Brasilonema sennae CENA114: one gene and its partner. The protein of the gene in region 2 binds, or shares a complex with, the protein of the main gene of each other region. Links are inferred from orthologs where the notes say so. Each region holds a gene or a part of one and is shown on either strand. Other genes may lie near its edges.

Region 1 (3,251 bases), 640 kb from region 2 along the record:
CATAACAAATGACACAGGAGAGAGGCAAAACATTCCTTGTTAAGACGTGCTTTCTCAATCATTTAACTGTATGAAACAATACATCTACTATCTATAGATTGATAGATCTTGTGTTAATTTTTATTGTATTTGAGAATACAAAGCTAGTGGTAATGGTTTGTAAATGATCTCTCCCCTGGAGGGGCGATGGCTTCGCAGATCCCTAAATGCACACAGTTGAAGAAGAACACATAGGTCAGAACGCAGAACTCAGCAATATGATTGTATTGGTATTCAAACAAGGCAGCTTTTGGGTAAAAAGCAACAACCCAAAACGTGCCGCCCCAACCAATTGAATACACCGTATAGAGGGTGGGGTTTTAAACCCAAAGACTTCCGTACCAGAACTCTACAATTTATGCGCTTGTTTTTCTTTCTTATTCTGATTTGTGAGTTCTGAGTTCTGAGTTCTTTTCGATAAACAATATGTTGACTCTCGTTCGCTCTAGATAGTGTAGCCTAAGCTATAGTTATCTTTTCTCTATATTTAAAGCTAAGCGATACTTACTGCTCAATCCTAAGAACTCCTCACACCCATGACAACAACCACAGACTTTCTCAGTCACCTTAACCCCAGTCAACGCCGCGCTGTTGAACATCACTGCGGTCCCCTACTCGTTGTTGCTGGTGCGGGTTCCGGCAAAACACGAGCGCTGACTTATCGCATTGCTAATCTTATTTTGCAACATCGTGTCGATCCAGAAAATATCCTGGCGGTAACCTTCACCAACAAAGCCGCACGGGAAATGAAAGAACGTATTCAAAAATTATTTGCCGATCGCCTAGCAATCACAGAATACAACGAGCGGTTTGATTTATTGCCAGAAGACGACCAAACCAAGCTCAAGTCGAAAGTCTGGAAAAATTATATCAAAGATATGTGGTGCGGTACTTTCCACAGTCTACTTTCTCGCGTTCTCCGCTTTGACATCGACAAATACCAAGACGAAAAAGGACGCCAATGGACGCGGAATTTTTCCATCTTTGATGAGTCCGACGCCCAAAGCCTGGTGAAAGAAATCGTCACCAAACAACTTAATCTGGATAATAAAAAGTTTGAACCTCGTTCTGTGCGCTACGCCATTAGTAACGCCAAAAACCAAGGCTTATCACCCAAAGAATTTGAAACAGAACAACCCAATTATCGCGGACGGGTGATAGCAGAAGTTTACAATCACTATCAAAGCCGACTTGCACAGAACAACGCCCTCGACTTTGATGATCTTATCCTCGTTCCTGTCAGATTGTTTCAGCAGAACGAGCAAGTCTTAGGTTATTGGCATAATAAGTTTCGCCATATCCTGGTAGATGAATATCAGGATACCAACCGCACTCAATACGAACTCATCCGTCTTTTGACGACGAATAACGAAACCAAAAAGACTGATTGGGACTGGACAAATCGTTCCACTTTCGTGGTAGGTGATGCAGACCAATCGATTTATTCATTTAGAATGGCAGATTTCACCATCTTGTTGGACTTTCAGCAAGATTTTGGCGATGGTTTACCAGACGACGATACCCGCACGATGGTGAAGTTGGAAGAGAATTATCGCTCTTGTGAAAATATTTTGCAAGCAGCAAACCAACTGATTGAAAACAACACCCAACGTATTGATAAAATCCTCAAAGCAACAAGAGGTGCAGGTGAGGAGATTTTTTGTCATAAAGCAGATGATGAAATTGCAGAAGCAGATTTTGTCATTAAGGAAATTAGTTCTTTGGAAAATCAGCATCCAGAATTGAATTGGGGAAGTTTTGCCATACTTTATCGTACCAACGCCCAATCTCGACCGTTTGAAGAATTATTGGTGCGATCAGGAATTCCCTACACAGTTGTCGGAGGGATAAAGTTTTACGATCGCAAAGAAATTAAAGATGTCCTGGCTTACTTGCGGGCGATCGCCAACCCAGCTGATACACTCAGTTTATTGCGAGTGATTAATACTCCTCGGCGCGGAATTGGTAAAGCCACCATCGACGCACTCGTAAACGCCGCTCAAGAATTAGGCACAACCCTGTGGGAAATACTGATTGATGAGACATCAGTAAACACATTGGCTGGACGTTCTGCCAAAGCTGTTAATACTTTTGCCCAGATGATTCGTCATTTACAAGAACAAATAGAGACGGTTCCAGTTTCCGAACTTGTGCAAGGGGTGTTGGAAAACTCTGGCTACATTAAAGACTTGGAAACTCAGAGTACAGATGAAGCAGAAGACAGGTTGCAAAACGTCCAACAATTATTCAACGCTGCGCTGCAATTTGAAGAAGAGAACGAAGATGTGAACCTGCAAGCCTTCCTCGCCAGTACCGCCCTCAGTTCTGATTTGGATAACTTAAAAGAAGGAGAAACAGCAGTTTCGCTGTTAACTTTACACGCCTCCAAAGGGCTGGAGTTTCCTGTTGTGTTTTTAGTGGGGATGGAACAAGGACTATTTCCTAACTACCGTTCAATGAATGATCCAGCATCTTTGGAAGAAGAACGTCGGTTGTGCTACGTCGGGATTACTCGCGCCCAAGAACGATTGTACATAACCCACGCCCGCGAACGCCGCCTTTATGGTTCTCGGGAACCAGCTTTGCGATCGCAATTTCTCGACGAATTACCCGAAGAATTACTAATGACTCGACAAAAAAGCACTGTTGCTTATACAAAAGGTACTGCTGGTAGCACAGCCCAACGTACAACCAAACGAAACCAAGACACTACTGCTAGTTGGCAAGTCGGCGAAAAAGTTCTGCACAAAGCCTTTGGTATTGGAGAAATTACTCACATTTTTGGTTCAGGAAATAAAGTTTCTTTGGCAATTAAATTTGATAGTTTGGGGCAAAAAATTATCGATCCAAGAGTTGCACAGTTGCAACGGGTGGAGTGGTAATACTAGGATGCTTCCAGTCATGATTTAAAATCATGGTAAAACCCGTGTGAGGAGAAATGGCAGCTACATTAACAAAATGACATTCACCTGAAGGTTGCTGTTGTAGGTTGTGAGTGAGAATGTAATTTACTGTAAAATTATTGTTGTAACTAACTATTGACAGAATAATTAGTGAAAAACACAGCGTCAGAGATTGTATTTCTGATTGAAGAAGATCCTGAAGATGGTTATGTAGCAACCGCATTGGGTGAACCAATTTTCACCCAGGCTTCGGACATGACGACTTTAAAAGAAATGGTTCGTGATGCGGTTCGATGCCATTTTCCTGAT
Region 2 (4,864 bases):
TTGCATACACAATAAATTTCTGTGTAGGCTTAGTAACTAAAAGTCACAGCTTGTGAAACAAAGTGGATAGAAATTTAAAAACCGATGTCACACGCCTTAACCCGATACTCGGAAAAATTCTGAGTCATGCAACCCAATTTTTGCAAGGTTTGAACGAACGTCCCGTTGGAGTTGTGCCTCCAAACTATGACATAGCTTCCTTGCCCAAAGAGGGGATTGGTACAGAGAAAGCTCTAGAGGCGTTTAACAACAAGTATGGTGCAGGGATTACTGCTAGTAGCGGTCCTCGTTACTTGGGCTTTGTGACTGGCGGTTCTACACCTGCGGCGATTGCAGGTGACTGGCTTGTGAGTATCTTTGATCAAAATGTCATCGGTGCGAAAGATTCCTCTGCGCCTGAAGTTGAGCGAGAGACAATCAGTTTCCTTCGCCAACTCTTCCAGATATCAGACTCCCACTCCGGAACATTTGTCTCAGGTGCGACAATGTCCAATTTTGTGGGTTTAGCATTAGCCAGACAATGGATTGCTCAACAGCTGAAGATCGATATTACTCATAATGGACTGTATGCTTTGCCCGCTATCAAAATCTTCAGCGGTTCACCTCATTCGTGCATCAGCAAAGCGCTTTCTATGCTTGGAATGGGTAAAAGTCATCTACAAATTGTTCCTTGTTTACCCGAACGAGAAGCCATTGACTTAGACGAACTCACCAAAAACTTGAGTCGTTGCCAGGAGCCATGTATTGTTGTGGCAAATGCAGGAACCGTTAATACCGCTGATTTTGACGATTTAGTGGGAATTGCAGCACTCAAGCAAGAGTTTAATTTTTGGCTACATGTAGACGCTGCCTTTGGTGGATTTGCAGCTTGTTCACCTAAATACTGCCATCTGGTACAAGGACTGGATACTGCGGATTCGATCGCCATTGATGCTCACAAGTGGCTGAATGTTCCTTATGATTCAGCTATGCAATTTACACGGCATCGAAATCTCCAACTCGAAGTCTTTCAAAATAATGCAGCTTATCTTGGAGTCCCGGCTGAAAATCCTGATTTTGTTCACTTAACTCCAGAAAACTCACGCCGATTCAGGGCACTTCCTGCATGGTTTAGCTTGATAGCTTATGGTGCACAGGGGTATCAAGACATCGTCGAGAGAGACTGTGAGTTAGCTCAACTGTTAGGTGAGAAAATAAGAAGTTGTAGAGATTTCAAGCTTTTGGCTCCTGTTCGTCTGAATGTCGTCTGCTTTACCTTGTCAGTTGACGGGCAAGAGATTCGATTAGACACCATTAAAAAATTCCTGGAAATGTTGCACGATAGTGGAAAGGTTTTCCTAACACCAACTGTTTATGGAACTGTGCCAGCAATTCGAGCTGCATTCTCCAACTGGCGCACTCAACAGATTGATGTTCAAATCCTGTGGGAAGCACTTTCAGAAACGATAAGTTCGTTTAAAGACTCAGTTATGCAGTAGCGAAATGTACGAGATATCTCCGCAAGCATCTAGCGTCCCAGCAACTTATCCCGCAGCAGCCTAATGCGATCGCGCAATTTCGCCGCCTCTTCAAACTCTAGTTTTTTCGCCGCTTCTTTCATCTGTGCTTCCAGTTGAGTAATCAACCCTGGAATCTCTTCTAGGGGAAATTCATCTATATGTTGCTCAACTGTATCTAACTCAGTTGCATTTAATCGCCGCGACACTTCTAAGAAGGACAAAATCGCATTACTCGATTTTTTCTTCACAATTGGTTGCGGTGTAATTCCGTGCATCCGGTTATGAGCCATTTGAATATTGCGACGCCTCTCGGTTTCTTCCATAGCTTTGATCATGCTATCAGTTAAGGTATCCGCATACATAATCGCTTGTCCTCGCACATGACGCGCAGCCCTTCCAATCGTTTGAATCAGAGAACGTTCTGCACGCAAAAAGCCTTCTTTATCAGCATCCAAAATCGCCACCAGAGAAACTTCTGGTAAATCCAAACCTTCCCGCAGCAAGTTCACACCAACCAACACATCAAAGCTACCATCGCGCAAATCCTGCAAAATCTCAATTCGCTCAATCGAATTAATTTCCGAATGCAGATACCTTACCCGAATACTGTTGTCTTGCAGATATTCAGTTAAATCTTCTGCCATGCGCTTAGTCAGTGTTGTAATCAGCACTCGTTCCTGGCGGTCAACTCTATCTTTGATTTCGCCCAACAAATCATCGATTTGCCCTTCTGTCGGACGGACTATGATTTCTGGATCAACAACTCCAGTTGGTCTAATGATTTGTTGTGCGACATGATCTTCAGAAACTTCTAGTTCCCAATTTCCGGGGGTAGCGGAAACGAAAATACACTGATTCACCTTTGTCCAAAATTCCTCAGCCTTCAATGGACGGTTATCAGCCGCACTGGGTAAACGAAACCCATGCTCAATTAACACTTTTTTCCGTGCTTGGTCGCCGTTATACATTCCGCGTATTTGCGGTACAGTGACATGAGATTCATCTATGACCAACAGCCAATCTTTGGGGAAATAATCAATCAAACATTCGGGTGGTTCCCCTGCTTGGCGTCCTGCGAGGTGACGGGAATAGTTTTCCACACCATTGCAATAACCCACCTCACGCAACATTTCCAAATCATAGCGCGTCCTCTGGTCTATGCGTTGCGCTTCTAGTAATTTCCCAGCTTCCTCTAATTGTGCTTTTTGCTGTTTGAGTTCTGCTGCGATCGCATCGCAAGCTTCTTCTAACCTTTCTTCTGGAGTGACGAAGTGACGCGCCGGGTAAAGATTCACCGCTTCTACACTCTTAATAATTTCACCTGTGACAGGGTCAACGTAGCGAATAGCGTCAATCTCATCACCAAAGAATTCCACGCGGATAATTCGGTCTTCATACGCAGGACCAATTTCCAACACATCACCCCGGACGCGAAAACGTCCGCGACCTAACTCCACATCGTTGCGGCTATACTGAATGGATACTAAGTTTTTCAGTATTTCCCGTTGGTTTACTTCCAAACCGACTTGAAAGGGAATCGCAGCTTTCAGGTATTCTGAGGGCATTCCTAAACCATAGATGCAACTAATAGATGCAACAACAACTACATCGCGGCGTTCAAAGAGCGATCGCGTTGCTGAGTGTCGCAACATATCAATTTCATCGTTAATCGAAGCCGTTTTTTCTATATATGTATCGCTGACAGGAATATATGCTTCTGGCTGATAGTAATCGTAGTAGCTAACAAAATACTCAACTGCATTCTCAGCAAAGAATTCTCGCAACTCGTTACACAGTTGTGCGGCGAGAGTTTTGTTGTGAGCAAGAACGAGAGTGGGTTTCCCCACTTTTTCAATCACTGAGGCGATAGTAAAAGTTTTTCCTGTTCCCGTAGCTCCCAGTAAAGTTTGATACCTATTTTCATTATTTACGCTGGTGATAAGTTGGGCGATCGCTTGTGGTTGATCGCCTGTCGGTTGAAAGGGAGCTTGAAGATGAAATTGCGTCATAGAAGTTAATTTAGCTGCTTCTATTTTATATGCTAAGCAATCTTTATATAAGTGGTGTAAGTTTACCCCTCTATTGCTCCAGACAAATCAATAACCTTTCAACAAAACCCGCTCTTAACAACCAATAACGGGTAGACAACCCACTGGTATAATTTGGTATAATATGTCAAGTGTCTAAAAAGACCATCATGTCTAGCATCTACATTTAAATTGGCATTCAGCGTAGCTCTCCACGAAATACTAGTGTAGCATAAATAACTTAGAAGTTAAAATCACCTCCTCACCCCCCCTCAAAGGCGTGAGAATTGGTGGAAAATTTCTGCAAAGCCCCATATGAAACTCATACTACCAAGGTTAAGGTGTTAACGCGGGTGTTTGAGCTTGAGGAAAGAGTGAGGGTGCTGGGAATTTTGCTGAGGGCAAAGTCAGAGGTAAGCATCAGAGGATTCGTTGATTAATCCGTAAATTCAGTCACCACCAGTTGGAGAAATAAATTGCATGTCAAATGTTCAGGTGAAACTCACGCTTTTAGATGATCGTCTCGAAGATTCAGAACTGCAAGAGAAAACAGAGAATCTCCTACAAGATATTAAACAAGAGGTTGAAGTAGAAGATGCAGGTCTTGTGACAGTAGAGAATTCCCCAGAAGGCTCAAAGTCTGTAAGTGGATATTTACTGGGGGTGCTGACGGCTAAGGTTAATAAAACAAAGATTCAATCTTTCATGAGGCTTTTGGGCGATCGCCTACTAGGGAAAACGATTGAGATCGAAGTCACGGCTAATGGTAAAACTCTCAAAGCCAAAGCCAGTAGCCAAGCTGAGTTGATAGCAGCTATTAAAGCCGCCCAGGAATTTGTTGGAGAATAAGGAGTCAGAGATGGCGAAGAAGGTAGCATTACTGGTTGGAGTCAGCAATTATCATCAACAAGGGCTGTCAGCCTTGCCCAGCGCTACCAGAGATGCTAGGGAAATGAAGCGTGTATTGCAGCATCCAGACATAGGGGGTTTTGCTGAAACTGATATCACCCTGCTATTGAATCCGACAAAAGACACAATGGCAGATGCCATATACAACCTTTTTGCTAACCGCAGTTCAGAAGACTTGGTGCTGTTCTACTTCTCCGGTCATGGTGCGAAGGATGATAATGGCAATCTTTACATCGCTGCACCTGCTACCCGTGTCAGCCAGAACAAAAGAGTGCTACCTCAAAGTGCCATCAATGCCAGTTTTATTAAAGACCAAATGACTTAACGCACCTGCTATTCTAGAACCATCCATACTCACTAAAGTTTCTGCTGCACCATCTGTAAATGCAGCAATACCCGTCACATTTTGAACAGGTAAAAAACCATAAT

What was found. Proteins that work in one complex are often made in the same cells at the same time.
Region 1: the proteins of uvrB (region 2) and pcrA are in contact, whole or in part, in a crystal structure (PDB 7EGT), measured with the Thermus thermophilus proteins. The link is inferred for Brasilonema sennae CENA114 from one-to-one orthologs. Residues at the interface, in WP_096411307.1 of Thermus thermophilus: Glu23, Leu25, Arg26, Asp27, Gly28, Glu29, Arg30, Phe31, Arg55, Glu326, Asp327, Phe328, Glu379, Ser382, Gln383, His398, Gly400, Arg401; in WP_096412145.1 of Thermus thermophilus: His654, Arg656, Phe657, Gln666, Asp668, Glu669, Lys680, Arg681, Leu682, Ser683, Lys685, Tyr686, Ala687.

The regions. Positions count from the first base shown.
Region 1 is NZ_CP030118.1:2,321,037-2,324,287, forward strand. Bases 222-3,248 are described here. They hold pcrA (DNA helicase PcrA), read left to right. Parts: upstream 222-575; coding sequence 576-2,921; downstream 2,922-3,248. Other genes in these bases: DP114_RS09880 (2-oxoisovalerate dehydrogenase E1 subunit beta), read left to right, coding at 3,093-3,248. In the rest of the region: more of DP114_RS09880, read left to right, coding at 3,249-3,251. UniProt on the Escherichia coli protein: A helicase with DNA-dependent ATPase activity. Unwinds DNA duplexes with 3'-5' polarity. Translocates on single-stranded DNA with 3'-5' polarity. Initiates unwinding more efficiently from a nicked substrate than double-stranded DNA.
Region 2 is NZ_CP030118.1:1,682,252-1,687,115, forward strand. The notes cover bases 1,009-3,974. They hold uvrB (excinuclease ABC subunit UvrB), read right to left. Parts: upstream 3,509-3,974; coding sequence 1,508-3,508; downstream 1,009-1,507. Other genes in these bases: DP114_RS07090 (pyridoxal phosphate-dependent decarboxylase family protein), read left to right, coding at 1,009-1,478. In the rest of the region: more of DP114_RS07090, read left to right, coding at 63-1,008; DP114_RS07100 (hypothetical protein), read left to right, coding at 4,007-4,375; DP114_RS07105 (caspase family protein), read left to right, coding at 4,386-4,760; DP114_RS07110 (PP2C family serine/threonine-protein phosphatase), read right to left, coding at 4,710-4,864. UniProt on the Escherichia coli protein: The UvrABC repair system catalyzes the recognition and processing of DNA lesions. A damage recognition complex composed of 2 UvrA and 2 UvrB subunits scans DNA for abnormalities.